2 regions of the Variovorax sp. VRV01 genome follow, and region 1 is predicted to be linked to the other one. Evidence: riboswitches for the same ligand, from Rfam matches in the RefSeq annotation. Region 1 holds a riboswitch; the other holds the start of a gene.

Region 1 (7,455 bases):
TGAGATGTCCGGTCAACATGGAGTTAAACAGTATCTCGGGCGACCAATCCGGCTTGAATATGAAATGGGAAAGTCGACGCTCCGGCGTATCGTCGATCTTGCATTCATCGGTATAGATGAAGTCGACATCCGGATTTCTGTTGATGGCATCCACGATCCAGAACAGCGCATCTCCCGGCAACTCATCATCGTGATCCAATAATGCAATGAAGCCGCCCTGTGCCATCTCTAGGCCGGCGTTGGACGCTGCCGCGATACCGCCGTTCTTCTCAAGCACACGGTAGCGCACGCGAGGATCGTTCCTTGAATACTTTTCAAGAATCTCTCGTTGGTCCGCAGTCGGCGAACAATCGTCCACAGCGCACAATTCCCAGTTGTCATAGAACTGCTCCTGCAGCGACTCGATGGCGCGGACCAGCCATTGCACCGGCGTCCTATAGACTGGCATGATTACCGAGATCAGAGGCCTATGCTCGAATTCCTTGATGGACTCAAGAATCTCTTGGCGGGTAAGCTCCATCTGTTGGTCAGCATAGATCTGGCGCGCGACATCCTCGAATAGATCGCCAGCCGAATTGAGGGCTCCAGTCATCGGCGAGGCTTTCACCAACTCCTCGGTTTCGACAGCGCGAATGGAGTTGCGCACTCCCCCCAAGCCGGACTGACTCAGCACTTGAATGCCGCGGCGAGTCAGGTTCGAAAGCCCTCCCGCGCGTTGAGAGAGCACTGGCAACAGCTTGGCTGCACGAGCGATCCGTCCTTTCTGAAGGCCGAACCACCGCAGAGGTTTAGTGACACGCCAACTCGTGGAGCCCAATATTTCATCGACCTGCCTCTGTCGATGGCTCAATACGTCCTCGAGCGCAGTCGCGTGCGCGCGAAGGGCCTGAACCTCCTCGCTAAGCTGCCGCGTCTCCTCTGCTTTCTTGCTCAACTGCACCCTCAATTGGTCAGCATGATTCTGCGCAATGTTCGATCGAATATCCGCATAGAGTGCGGTCTTGCGAGCGACGCGCAGTTCCTCGGTGCGCGCCTCCAGATTCGCCTCTAGGTCTCGCGTCGAAACGCGAAGCGCTGCCAGTTCCACCTCCGGCAGGGGGTTGATTTTCGACCAGGGGTTCCCCGATTGATCGGGTTGCCGAGAAACAGAGCCATGCAATGCCAGCGGGTCTGCATCAACAATTGCTTCCTGCCCTGCAATTACTCGCGTACCGAGGCGGTTGTCGGCAGGAATTTTTTTTCGGATCACGCAGACCGAGTTCAGAAACTCGACTGCATGGATATGCGCAAGCAGTTCCTCGTCAAATGCCACACCATACGTTCTGGCGAAGGACTTGAGCAGCGTGGTTCGCGCACCGGGAATGCCCCAGTGCTCATGATTGATGACGTCGGCAAGGCGTTTGAAGAATGCCATCGAGGATGCCGGGTCGAACAGGCCACCTTCGAATTCGGCCCAATAGGAGCAATGCAGGTCCTCAACAACGAACAGGCCGTCATCCTCAAGGCGCGGAAAATAGCGTGCGAATGAACGGATGATGTCGCCGGACCGGTGCGAACCGTCATCGATGATGAGATCGAACCTCGGCGAGTGCGCTGCGACGACCTCCTCCACCTCGTCGGTGTTGACGTCTCCGACGACCACACTGATGCGCGGATCGCGATACATCAGTTGCCGGCATGCCTCATTGATGTCACACCCTACGATCCGCGCAGCCCGAGAAAAGAATTCAGACCAGATTTCCAGAGACCCGCCATTCTGAACTCCGATTTCCAAGACCCGCAAAGATGGGCAATCCAGCCCGGAAAACAGCCGCTCATAGATCGAAATATAGATCGACCATTTGTCCGAGAGCTTGCCCCGATGCATGGAATAGAGTGTTGCAAGTGTGCTACGTGCCATATGGTAATTTTGTTGATGCGCCGCTCAGCCGAAGCGTCGCCCGCAAAAAAGCGTATGGTTGAATCGGATGCTGCAGAAGCGAATCCCCCTCTGATTGCTTGCAAAAATCAGTTGGATAAAGCCAGCAACGGTTTTCCGAGGCCTCTCGCCGACCATGAAACGCAAGTTCGAAGCCAAAAGAGTTCGGCGCCGCCAACAAGTGGGCGAGCCAGCCTATCCCTGGCTGTGATCTGACTTGCTCTGCATCAAGGGGTGAGCATTTAACGATCGACCGTGTTGAAGGGCCGATTGACACCGCCTACACGCGAATACGGAGATCTTCTGAATCAGTAGCTTGATCTACGCAGAGACTTGCCCGGCGGTCAATCAAATACTTCTGCACTGGCAAAGACGGCGCCCGCCTCGTCCTTGGCCGACAACTTCGGCGCCATCCCGATGCTTGGCCATTGGATGTTCAAGACGGCGTCATTCCAGACAATGCTGCGCTCATACTCAGGCGCGTAGTAATCGGTGGTCTTGTACAAAAACTCGGCCGTCTCGCTCAGCACCAAAAAGCCGTGCGCAAAGCCTGGGGGAACCCACAATTGCCTGTGGTTGTCCTCGCTGAGCTCCACCCCCACCCACTTGCCAAACGTCGGCGACGACTTGCGGATGTCCACCGCCACGTCGAACACCGCACCGCGCACCACGCGCACCAGCTTGCCCTGCGGCTGCTGGATCTGGTAGTGCAGCCCCCGCAGCACCCCCTTGGCCGAGCGCGAATGGTTGTCCTGCATGAACTCGACGTGCCGTCCCACGGCCTCATCGAACGCCTTGCCGTTGAAGCTCTCGTAGAAGAAGCCGCGCGCATCGCCGAACACCTTCGGCTCGATGATCAGCACTTCGGGAATCGCAGTGGGCGTGGCCTTCACGAGCGCACCTCCTCGGCCAGCAGGTGGTTCAGGTACTTGCCGTAGCCGTTCTTCTGCAGCGGCGCGGCAAGCCTGGCCAGTTGCTCGCTGTCGATGTAGCCGTTGCGCCACGCGATCTCTTCCGGACACGCAATCTTGAGGCCTTGCCGATGCTCCAGGGTCTGGATGAACTGCGCGGCCTCCAGCAGGCTCTCGTGCGTGCCGGTGTCCAGCCAGGCATAGCCGCGCTGCATGATCTGCACGTTGAGCTGGTCCCGGTCCAGGTAGGCCTGGTTGACGGCCGTAATCTCCAGCTCGCCGCGCGCGCTGGGCTTCACGGCCTTGGCAATGTCGACCACCTGGTTGTCGTAGAAGTACAGGCCAGTCACCGCATAGCTGCTCTTGGGCTTCAACGGCTTTTCCTCGATGCTGCTGGCCTTGCCCTGCGCATCGAAGGCCACCACGCCATAGCGCTCGGGGTCGTGCACATGGTAGGCGAACACGGTGGCGCCGGAGGGCTTCGCATCGGCGTCGGCCAGCAGGTGCGCGAAGTCGTGGCCGTAGAAGATGTTGTCGCCCAGCACCAGTGCGCTCGGCGCATTGCCCAGGAACTCGTCGCCGATGATGAAGGCCTGCGCCAAACCATCGGGACTGGGCTGCACCGCGTACTGCAGGTTAATGCCCCACTGGCTGCCATCGCCCAGCAGTTGCTGGAAGCGCGGTGTGTCCTGCGGCGTGCTGATGATCAGGATGTCGCGCATGCCGCCGAGCATCAGCGTGCTGAGCGGGTAATAGATCATCGGCTTGTCGTACACCGGCAGGAGTTGCTTGCTGAGCGCGAGCGTGGCGGGATGCAGGCGTGTGCCGGAGCCGCCGGCGAGGATGATGCCTTTGCGTTGGGTGGTCTTCGTGGTGGTCATTGTGTTGTGTTCTCCGCTTCTTGCGTGCTTCGCTCGCGCTGCTGTCAAAGGGTCTCGCGCAGCATGCGGGCCACGCCCTGCTGCCAGTGCGGCAGCACCAGGCCAAAGGTGGACTGCAACTTGTGCGTGTCCAGGCGCGAGTTGGCCGGACGTGTTGCGGGTGTGGGGAAGGCGCTGGTGGGAACGGCATCGACCTCTGCGGGCCCGGCCTTGAGTTCGACGCCCGCCGCCTTGGCCTGTTCGAGCACGAAGCGCGCATAGCCGCACCAAGTGGTCTCGCCACCGGCGACGGCGTGGTATAGGCCGGCCTTCGCCGGGTCCTGCAAGGTGGCGCGGATGGCGTGCGCCGTGACGTCGGCCAGCAACTCGGCGCCGGTGGGCGCGCCGAACTGATCGTCGATGACGGTCAGGCGATCGCGCTCCTTGGCGATGCGCAGCATGGTCTTGGCAAAGTTGCCGCCGCGCGCGGCATAGACCCAGCTGGTGCGAAAGATCAGGTGCTTCGCGCAGTGCTGGGCCACCAGTTGCTCGCCTTCAAGCTTGGTGCGGCCATACACGCTGAGCGGACCGGTGGCGTCGTCTTCCTGCCAGGGCGTGCTTCCGCTGCCGTCGAAGACGTAGTCGGTGGAGTAGTGCACCATGAGCGCGCCGATCTGCTGCGCGGCCTCGGCCACCACGCCGGGCGAGGTGGCGTTGAGCTTGCGCGCGAACTCGGGCTCGCTCTCGGCCTTGTCGACGGCGGTGTGCGCCGCGGCATTGACGATGACGTCGGGGCGCACTTTCAGCACGGTTTCGGCCAGTTGCTCGGGGCGGCTGAAGTCGGCGTTGAAGTCGGTGCTGTCGAAATCGAGCGCGACCAGTTCACCCAGCGGTGCGAGGCTGCGTTGCAGCTCCCAGCCGACCTGGCCGCCCTTGCCCAGCAGCAGCAGCTTCATGCCGCAGCCTTGGCCGCGGGTGCGGCGTCGTATTGCTTCTCGACCCATTCGCGGTAGGCGCCGCTTTGCACGTTGCGCACCCATTCGCCGTTGGCAAGGTACCACTCGACGGTCTTGCGGATGCCGCTGTCGAAGGTTTCGGCGGGCTTCCAGCCGAGCTCGCGTTCGAGCTTGCGCGCGTCGATGGCGTAGCGCCGGTCGTGGCCGGGGCGATCGGTGACGTAGCTGATCTGCGCCTTGTAGGGCTTGCCGTCGGCGCGCGGGCGCAGTTCGTCGAGCAGGGCGCAGACGGTGTTGACGATCTCGATGTTGGGCTTCTCGTTCCAGCCGCCGACGTTGTAGGTCTCGCCGAGCTTGCCGGCTTCGAGCACGCGCCGGATGGCGCTGCAGTGGTCCTTCACGTAGAGCCAGTCGCGCACCTGCATGCCGTCGCCGTACACGGGCAGGGGCTTGCCGGCCAGCGCGTTGACGATCATCAGCGGGATGAGCTTCTCGGGGAAGTGGAAGGGCCCGTAGTTGTTGGAGCAGTTGGTGGTGACGACCGGCAGGCCGTAGGTGTGGTGCCAGGCGCGCACGAGGTGGTCGCTGGCGGCCTTGCTGGCCGAGTAGGGGCTGTTGGGCTCGTACTTGTTGTCTTCGGTGAAGGCGGGGTCGGTCTTGGAGAGCGAGCCGTAGACCTCGTCGGTGGACACGTGCAGGAAGCGGAAGGCGGCCTTCTGTTCGGCCGGCAGCGCGCTCCAGTAGCCGCGCACGGACTCGAGCAGGCGGAAGGTGCCGAGCACGTTGGTCTGCACGAAGTCTTCGGGGCCGTGGATGGAGCGGTCGACGTGTGATTCCGCGGCAAAGTTCACAATGGCCCGCGGTTTGTGCTCGGCCAGCAGGCGATCGACCAGGGCGCTGTCGCCGATGTCGCCCTGCGCGAAGATGTGCCGCGGGTCGCCCTTGAGGGACGCGAGCGTCTCGAGATTGCCGGCGTAGGTCAGTTTGTCGAGATTCACGACAGGCTCGTCGCTCTGCGCCAGCCAGTCGAGTACGAAGTTGGCGCCGATGAAGCCCGCGCCGCCGGTTACCAGGATCATGAGTCTCCCCGAAGTTTCGAATCGATGACAATTATCCCATTGCTCTGAATTGTCAAAATTCATGGTTGGCGGCTTTGCGGCCTCCGCCTACAATCGTTTACTGCAGGAGAGCGAGTAGTACTTACGACTACTCCACCGAAGGCGCAAACTCCCATAAACGCTCAGGTCGGCCGAACGTAACCTTGAAGTTCTTTCAAAGAGTTGCGTGGCATGTACTGCATCAATTGACAGGCCGTCTGGAGAGCCATCGCCCCGCGCGATGCACCGAAGGAGCAAACCCGTTGCAAGGTGCAACAGGTGAATCTCTCAGGTACCAAGGACAGGGGGAGCGGCGACTTGGACGGCGTTCGTCCGGTTGCTCGCTATTGAATCAGTAGCACACCAAGTCCGCCGTTCAAGTGCCCATCTTCAAAAGGTACTTGAAATGCGCGTGATCGTTCTTGGCGCCGGCCTGCTCGGCGTGACTTCGGCTTACTTCCTCCAGCAACTCGGCCACGAGGTGACCGTGATCGACCGGCAGGCCACGCCGGCCGCCGAAACCAGCTTTGCCAACGGCGGGCAGATTTCGGTCAGCCATGCCGAGCCCTGGGCCAACCCGAGCGCTCCGCTCAAGGTGCTGCAATGGCTGGGCAAGGAAGACGCGCCGCTGCTCTTTCGCATCCGCGCCGACATGCGCCAGTGGCTCTGGGGCCTGCAGTTCCTGCGCGAATGCACGCCGGCGCGCACCCGGCACAACATCGAGCAGATCGTGCGACTGGGCACCTACAGCCGCGACGTGCTGCAGCAGCTGCGCCGCGACACCGGCCTGGATTACGACCAGCGCACGCAGGGCATCCTGCACTTCTATACGACGCAAAAGGAGTTCGACGGCGCCCTGGAGCCGGCCGAACAGATGCGCGCGCTCGGCTGCGAGCGGCGGGTGATCTCGGCCGATGAGGCTGTGAAGATCGAGCCCGCCCTCGCCCACATCCGCCCGAAGCTGGCCGGCGCCACTTACACGGCGGAGGACGAGTCCGGCGACGCGAACCTTTTTGCGCGCGAGCTGGCGAAGCGCGCGGCCGCAGCGGGCGTGAAGTTCCTCATGAGCCACACGGTCACGGCGCTGCGCGAGGCCGGCGGCAGCATCGACCATGTCGAAGCCACCGATAGCGAAGGCCGCTTCCAGCGCATCCGCGGCGACGCCTTCGTGCTCGCGATGGGTTCGCTGAGCCCGATCGTTGCCGCGCCGCTGGGCATCCGGCTGCCGATCTATCCGGCCAAGGGCTATTCGGTGACGCTGCCGGTGAAGGACGCCTCCAGGGCGCACCAGGTTTCGCTGACCGATGACGAGTTCAAGCTCGTGTTCTCGCGCTACACCTCGGCCTCGGGCGACCGCCTGCGCATTGCCGGAACGGCCGAGCTCAACGGCTACGACCGCGACCTGAACCGCGTGCGCTGCGAGGCGATCGTGCGGCGCGTCGAAGAACTTTTTCCGGGCGCCGGCGACACCACGCAGGCCCAGTTCTGGACCGGCCTGCGCCCCGCGACACCGAGCAACGTGCCGCTGATCGGCAAGACGAAACTGCCGAACCTGTACCTGAACACCGGCCATGGCACGCTCGGCTGGACGCACGCCTGCGGTTCGGGCAAGTCGATCGCGCGCATCGTGAGCGGGCTCGCGCCCGAGGTGGACTTTGCGTTCACCGGCCTGCCTGCGCCGGCAGCGCGCGTGCTGCAACCGGCCTGAACACA
Region 2 (7,455 bases), on a different contig from region 1:
CAGCCGCTGCCGGTCGAACCGCCGGTGGCCGCCGCCCCGAACGACGGGCTTGCGCCTGCGCCGCCCCCGTCCCTGCCCGAATCCCCGGAGCCGCAGAACCCCATCGACGCGATCGCGCTGCCCGAATCGGGGCTGCCCAAGGTCGCCGATTCCGATGCGCGTGTGATGAAGGCGCTCGTCGACCTGATGGGCAGCAAGAACGTGGCGGACTTCCTGCAGTTCGAAGGCATCGTGCGCCGCTTCGTGGCCACGGTCGACAACCTCGCGCGCGAGCAGTCGCCCGCGAGCACGTGGCCGGTGCAGCCGACGAAGCAGCGCTTCACCACCCAGGGCAAGGGCGAGAAAGAGACCATTTCGCCCAACAATGCCGCGCGCTACAGCCCTATCGTGATGCTGGCCGAGTCGATCGATCCGGCCAAGGCGGCCAAGGTGTATGCGCGGCTCTATCCGCTGTTCCAGCAGGCCTACGAGGAGCTCGGCTATCCGGGGCGCTACTTCAACGACCGGCTCGTTGCCGTGATCGACCATCTGCTGCAGGCGCCCGAGCCCGCCGGCCCGGTGCCGGTGCGCCTGGTCGAGGTGAAGGGCAAGGTGCCGTCGCAGCGGCCCTGGGTGCGCTACGAGTACGCCGATCCGCAGCTCGAGTCGCTCTCGTCGGGCCAGAAGATCATGGTGCGCGTGGGACTGGAGAACGAGCGCAAGCTCAAGGCCAGCCTGCGCGGCTTCCGCGACCAGATCGCCACGGGCGAGCTGGCGAAGAAGAAGCAGCAGCAGCGCTGAACGGGCGCGCCGTGTAGGCGCGGGCCGATTGCATGCGGCGCGGATGCCGGGGATGATTCGCCGGATCCCCAGATTTCGAGGACACCCATATGAACCTGATGAGCGTCGACCTCTACCAGAGTGCCACCGATCCCGAGAAATTCCTGGCGCTTCCCGCGGGCACCGACCCCGCCGAGCTCATGGGTCCGATGACCTTCGACCGCGACTTCGCGCATGTCAGGTGCTACAAGGAAGGCTTCGAATTCGATCCGTCCCAAAGCTACGCGGGCGTCAACGCCGCGAAGATTGCGGCGGACGTCCTCACCGTGAAATGGGCGATGTACCGCCGCGAAGCCTGAGCGGCCTTTTTCAGGCCTCTTCGGTTTCCTTGTAGTCGCCCACCGGCACGCAGCTGCAGAACAGGTTGCGGTCGCCGTAGACGTTGTCGACGCGGCCGATCGGCGGCCAGTACTTGGCCAGCTTCAGTTCGGCCAGCGGAAACGCGCCGAGCTCGCGCGAATACGGGTGCGCCCATTCCGTGCCGAGCAGGCTGGCCGCCGTGTGCGGCGCGTGCTTGAGCGGGTTGTCGTCCTTCGGCCAGACGCCTTCCTCGACGCGGCGGATCTCGCCGCGGATCGCGATCATTGCGTCGATGAAGCGGTCGAGTTCGGCCAGCGGCTCGCTTTCGGTGGGTTCCACCATCAGCGTGCCCGGCACCGGAAAGCTCAGCGTGGGCGCGTGGAAGCCGTAGTCGATCAGCCGCTTGGCCACGTCCTCGGCGGTGACGCCGCTGCTGTCCTTGAGCGGGCGCAGGTCGAGGATGCACTCGTGCGCGACGTGGCCGTTGGGGCTCGCATACAGCGTGGGGTAGTGGTCCTTGAGGCGCGCGCTGATGTAGTTGGCGCTCAGGATCGCGGTCTCGGTCGCCGCCTGCAGGCCCTTGGCGCCCATCATGCGGCAGTACATCCAGCTGATCGGCAGCACGGCCGCGTTGCCCAGCGGTGCCGCCGACACGGCGCCCACGCCGTTGGAAGCGACACCCGCGGTCGCATGCCCTGGCAGGTAGGGCACGAGGTCTTCCACCACGCACACCGGTCCCACGCCCGGGCCGCCGCCGCCGTGCGGAATGCAGAAGGTCTTGTGCAGGTTCAGGTGGCTCACGTCGCCGCCGAACTCGCCCGGCGCGGCCACGCCGACCAGCGCATTCATGTTGGCGCCATCGACGTACACGCGGCCGCCGTGTTCGTGCACGAGCCCGCAGAGTTCCTTCACGCGCGTTTCGAACACGCCGTGCGTGCTCGGGTAGGTGATCATCACGGCCGCGAGCTTGTCGCTGTGCTTCTCGCAGGCGCGCTTCAGGTCGTCCATGTCGACGTTGCCCTGCGCGTCGCAGGCCGTCACCACCACCTGCAGGCCCACCATCTGTGCGCTCGCGGGGTTGGTGCCGTGCGCCGACGAAGGAATGAGGCAGATGTTGCGGTGTCCCTGGCCGTTGGCCTCATGGAAGGAGCGGATGGCCAGCAGGCCCGCGTACTCGCCCTGCGAGCCCGCGTTGGGCTGCAGGCTGATGCCCGCGTAGCCCGTGGCTTCGCAGAGCCAGGCGCGCAGCTGGGCGTCGAGCTGGGCGTAGCCCACCAGCTGCTCGGCCGGCGCAAAGGGATGGATGTTCGCGAACTCGGGCCAGGTGATCGGGATCATCTCGCTGGTCGCATTGAGCTTCATGGTGCAGCTGCCGAGCGGGATCATGCTGCGGTCGAGGGCGAGGTCCTTGTCCGACAGGCTGCGGATGTAGCGCAGCATCGCGGTTTCGCTCTTGTGGGTGTTGAACACCGGGTGCGTGAGAAAGGCGCTGGTGCGGCGCAGGTCCTCGGGCAGGCGCGGCGCCGTGTTGGCCAGGTCGTCGAAGCGCGGCATCGGCGTGCCGGCCGGCACGAACAGCGCCCAGAGCGTCTCGATGTCGGCGCGCGTGGTGGTCTCGTCGAGCGAAATGCCCAGGTGCTGCTGCAGGCGCTGGCGCAGGTTGACGCCCGCAGCCTGGGCGCGCTCGATGATCCTGGGCGTGTCGTCGCCGGTGCGGATGGTCAGCGAATCGAAGGCGGTGGCATTGACCGGCTCGCGGCCCATTTGCGCGAGGCCCTGCGCGAGGATGGCCGTGAGCGCGGCCACGCGCTGCGCAATGCGCGTGAGGCCGTCGGGCCCGTGGTACACGGCGTACATGCTGGCCACCACGGCCGGCAGCACCTGGGCGGTACAGATGTTGGAGGTGGCCTTCTCGCGGCGGATGTGCTGCTCGCGCGTCTGCAGCGCGAGGCGGTAGGCGGGCTGGCCGTGCGTGTCGACACTCACGCCGACCAGGCGGCCCGGCAGCGAGCGCTTGAACTCGTCGCGGCAGGCCAGGTAGGCCGCGTGCGGGCCGCCGTTGCACATCGGCATGCCGAAGCGCTGCGTGGTGCCGCAGACGATGTCGGCGTCCCACTCACCGGGGGGCGCGAGCAGGGTGAGCGCGAGCAGGTCGGCGGCCACGCAGAAGGCGGCGTCGCACTGGTGCGCATGGCCCGCAAGCGGGCGCAGGTCGTGCACATGGCCGGTGGTGGCGGGGTACTGCGCGAGCACGCCGAAGAATTCGCCGCTCACCATCAGGTGCGGCAGCGTCTCGGAGACGGTGCTGACCTTGACCTCGATGCCCAGCGGCGCGGCGCGCGTCTTGATGACCTCGATGGTCTGCGGGTGGCAGTCGCCCGACACGAGGAACACGTTGCTCTTGCTCTTGACGCTGCGCTTGGCGAGCGTCATGGCCTCGGCCGCGGCCGTGGCTTCGTCGAGCATCGAGGCATTGGCGATGGCCATGCCCGTGAGGTCGCACACCATGGTCTGGAAGTTGAGCAGCGCTTCCATGCGGCCCTGCGAAATCTCGGCCTGGTAGGGCGTGTAGGCCGTGTACCAGGCGGGGTTCTCGAGCACGTTGCGCAGGATGACGCCCGGCGTGTGCGTGCCGTAGTAACCCTGGCCGATGAAACTCCGGAAGACCTTGTTCTTTGCCGCGATTGCCTTCAGCTCGGCCAGCGCATCGGCCTCGGTGGCCGGTGCCGGCAGCCGCATCGGCTTCGCCCGGCGGATGGCCGCAGGCACGATGCCGTCGATGAGCTCCGCGCGCGTTTCCGAGCCGATCACCGGCAGCATGCGCGCCTCGTCGGCCGCATCGATGCCGATGTGGCGGGCGAGAAACTCTTCGGCGTTCTCCAGTTGTTGCAAAGAGGGAAGGGCGGGAATCGGCATGGCGGTGAAGGCTCGGGGATGAGGAAAAAGCGGCTTGCGAACTCGGCGGATCAGGACTCGGCAGCGAACTTGTCGTAGCTGGCGGCGTCGAGCAGCGCGTCGAGCTGCGCCGGCTCGCTGAGCTTGACCTTGAAGAACCAGCCCGCGGCCAGCGGGTCGGTGTTGGCGAGCGAGGGATCGGCGCGCAGGGCTTCGTTCACTTCGGTGATCTCGCCCGACACGGGCATGAACACATCGGCCGCGGCCTTGACCGATTCGACGACACCGGCCACCTCGCCCTGTGCAAAGGTCTTGCCGACTTCAGGCAGGTCGACAAAGACCACGTCGCCGAGCGCGTCCTGCGCATGCACGGTGATGCCGACGGTGGCTGCGTTGCCTTCGGCCGAGACCCATTCGTGGTCCTTGGTGTACTTGATGCTCATGGTGGAAAACTCCTCGTGGAAAAAATGATGATGGGGGCGCGCAGCGCCTAGCCGCGGTAGTAGCGCGTGGGCACGAAAGGCAGGGTCGAGACTTCCATCGGCACCGGCTTGCCGCGCACGATGGCCTGAACGCGCGTGCCGGGCTCGGAAAACGCGGTGGCCACGTAGCCCATGGCAATCGGGCGGTCGGCCGTCGGGCCGAGCAGGCCGCTCGTGACAAAGCCGATGTCGTGGCCTTCGAAGGATTGCAGCACGGTGCCGTCGCGCACCGGAATGCGTTCCAGCGCCACGAGGCCGACGCGCTTGCGCTTCAGCGTGTCATGGTCGGTGTGGCCCGCGGCGCCGGCCGTGGCGGCGGCGAGCTGGGCCAGGACTTTGGCCGCGCCGGGGAAGCCGCCTTCGCGCGCGCCGCCCGTGCGGCGCACCTTCTGGATCGCCCAGTTCAGCGAGGCCTCGACCGGCGTGGTGGCGGTGTCGATGTCGTTGCCGTAGAGGCACAGCCCCGCTTCCAGCCGCAGCGAATTGCGTGCGCCCAGGCCGATGGGCTTGACCTCGGGCTGCGCCAGCAGCAGGCGGGCCAGCGCCTCTGCATTCTGGCCGGCCACCGAGATCTCGAAGCCGTCCTCGCCGGTGTAGCCGCTGCGCGTGGCGAAGGCCGGAATGCCGCCGATCTGCACCGCGCCGCCCGTCATGAACACGAAGCGCTCGATGCCGGGCGACAGCCGCGCCAGCACCGTGGCCGCCTGCGGCCCCTGCAGCGCGAGCAGCGCGTGGTCGGGCATGGGCTGCACTTCGCAGCGTGCGCCGATCTGCTGCTGGATGTGGGCGATGTCCGCCACCTTGCAGGCGCCGTTGACGATCACGAAGATCGAGCCGTGGCCCTCGTTGAAGAACATCAGGTCGTCGAGGATGCCGCCCTCGTCGTTCAGCAGCAGGCCATAGCGCTGCTTGCCGGCGGCGAGGTCGATCACGTCGACCGGCATCAGGGTTTCGAAGGCGGCCGCCGCGTCCGGGCCCACCAGGCGCAGCTGGCCCATGTGCGAGATGTCGAACAGGCCGGCCGCATCGCGCGTGTGCCTGTGCTCGGCCATGAGGCCGGCGGGGTACTGCACCGGCATCGAATAGCCGGCAAACGGCACCATGCGGGCGCCGAGCTCCACGTGCAGGCCGTACAGCGGGGTCTTCAGGAGTTGTTCGGCGGAAGAGGCGTCGGAGGATGCGGCCACGGGGCACTCCAAAGGGGCAGACGAATTCCATGGCGCGAGCCATGGGCCACCCCTGCTGTCCGCTTTACCTGAGAGATTCGCCCCACGATCGGGGTTTGCTCCTTCGGTGGGCTGGTGCATCGCATTGATGCAAGCAACAGCCTCTCTCCAGCAAGGAAACGCCGGCATGCGCCAGCGCTGTGTCAGTCCTTTTGCCTGAGCGTTCGGGAAACCCCTGCGCCTTCGGCGGCCCCGGCTGGCGGGGCTCTCTCCTGACCATGGGAGTGTAGTGGATCGCGGCCGTCCGGTCTGCGGCTCAGTGCACGGTCTCGGCCGGCGGCAGCAGCCGGTCGATGCGCTCGCGCAGCGATTCGGCCCGCTCGGCGCCCGCGGCTTTCTCGACCTCGGTGAGCATCAGCGCGGCAATGGTCAGCATCGCGCCGCGGTCGCGCGCCTCGCGCAGGGCGTCGCGCATCTGCAGCGCGAACCTGGGGTCGCGGCGCACGAACATGCGCTCGCAGATGTCGAACAGGAACATGCGCGTCGTGGCCAGGGATCGCTTGCCGTCGAAGTTGTCGGCCGAGGTGGCGAGCCGTATCGGGTCGGCCGCGGGCACCGGGGCGGGCGGCGGGGCCACGGCCTGCGCTGCCGCGGCAGCCACCGCCTGCGCGTCCTGCAGGTAGCCCTGGCGCATCAGCGCCTGGATCGCCTGCTCGGCTTCGGTCCGGCTTGCGAACAGCGGGCTGAAATCGGTCAGCGAACGCCGGCCGTCGGCCATCAGCAGCAAGGCGCGTTCGCGCTGGCTCAGCGTGCGCTGGCGGCCCTGGAGTTCGTCGCGTGCCTTGTCGGTCTTGGTGGGAAACATGGCGCCACAGCTTTCGGGAATCGAGGGCTGCAGCATCGTTGCAAGCGGTGACATCTTCGTGAAACGTTTGCCTTACAGCGGCGCCGCCGCACAAAAAAAGCAGCCTGCGAACAGGCTGCCGTTTCTTCCTTGTTTTTCGCGCCGTTCCGCTACTTGGCGTACACCAGGTCGCGCAGCGCCAGCGATATCCATGGCACGTAAGTGATCACCATCAGGCAGGCCAGGATCACGAGCACGAAGGGCACCAGGTACTTCACGATCCGGTCGAGCGAGATGCGCGCCACCGTGCAGGCGGCGAACAGGTTCACGCCGAAAGGCGGGGTGATCATGCCGAGCGCAAGGTTCACTACCATGACGAGCCCGAAGTGCACCGGGTCGATGCCGAAGTGCACCGCCACTGGCGCGAGAATCGGCGCGAGCACGATGATGGCCGCGCTGGTCTCGATGAACATGCCGATGACGAACAGTGCCGCGTTCACGCCCAGCAGGAACATCGCGGGCGACTTCAGCACTTCCTGCAGCCAGTGGCCGATGGCGTCGGGCACGCCTGCGCGCGTGATCAGGAACGCGAACAGGCCCGCATTGGCGATGATGAACATGATCACCGCCGACGACAGCACCGACTTGCGCAGGATCACGTACAGGTCCGCGGGCTTGATCTCGCGGTAGATCACGACGCCCACCACCAGCGCATAGAACACCGCCACGGCCGAGGCTTCGGTGGGCGTGAAGATGCCGCCGTAGATGCCGCCCAGGATGATGACGGGCATCAGCAGCGCCCAGCCGGCCTGCCACAGCGCGCGGCCGAAGGGCATGCGGCCGTCGCCATCGTTCTTGCCCCAGCCCTTCCACTTGCAGTAGATCCAGACGAACAGCATCAGCGCCAGGCTGATCAGGATGCCGGGGCCGAAGCCCGCGATGAACAGCT

What was found. A riboswitch is a leader RNA that binds a small molecule or an ion and turns the genes downstream of it on or off. The one in region 1 is predicted to bind glycine.
Region 2: linked by a shared signal. The riboswitch ahead of gcvT (glycine cleavage system aminomethyltransferase GcvT) and the one ahead of IB278_RS21475 (D-amino acid dehydrogenase) in region 1 are both predicted to bind glycine.

Annotation. Positions count from the first base shown of each region.
Region 1 is NZ_JACVBS010000012.1:123,053-130,507, forward strand. Features, by position in the region: gene IB278_RS21450 (glycosyltransferase) at 1-1,900, opposite strand, end outside; gene rfbC (dTDP-4-dehydrorhamnose 3,5-epimerase) at 2,263-2,811, opposite strand; gene rfbA (glucose-1-phosphate thymidylyltransferase RfbA) at 2,808-3,710, opposite strand; gene rfbD (dTDP-4-dehydrorhamnose reductase) at 3,755-4,645, opposite strand; gene rfbB (dTDP-glucose 4,6-dehydratase) at 4,642-5,724, opposite strand; glycine riboswitch at 5,818-5,904, shown strand; glycine riboswitch at 5,951-6,057, shown strand; gene IB278_RS21475 (D-amino acid dehydrogenase) at 6,149-7,450, shown strand.
Region 2 is NZ_JACVBS010000004.1:371,078-378,532, reverse strand. Features, by position in the region: gene IB278_RS10090 (DUF3014 domain-containing protein) at 1-780, shown strand, start outside; gene IB278_RS10085 (hypothetical protein) at 870-1,118, shown strand; gene gcvP (aminomethyl-transferring glycine dehydrogenase) at 1,129-4,035, opposite strand; gene gcvH (glycine cleavage system protein GcvH) at 4,086-4,457, opposite strand; gene gcvT (glycine cleavage system aminomethyltransferase GcvT) at 4,505-5,683, opposite strand; glycine riboswitch at 5,729-5,844, opposite strand; glycine riboswitch at 5,857-5,947, opposite strand; gene IB278_RS10065 (hypothetical protein) at 5,979-6,527, opposite strand; gene IB278_RS10060 (TRAP transporter large permease) at 6,677-7,455, opposite strand, start outside.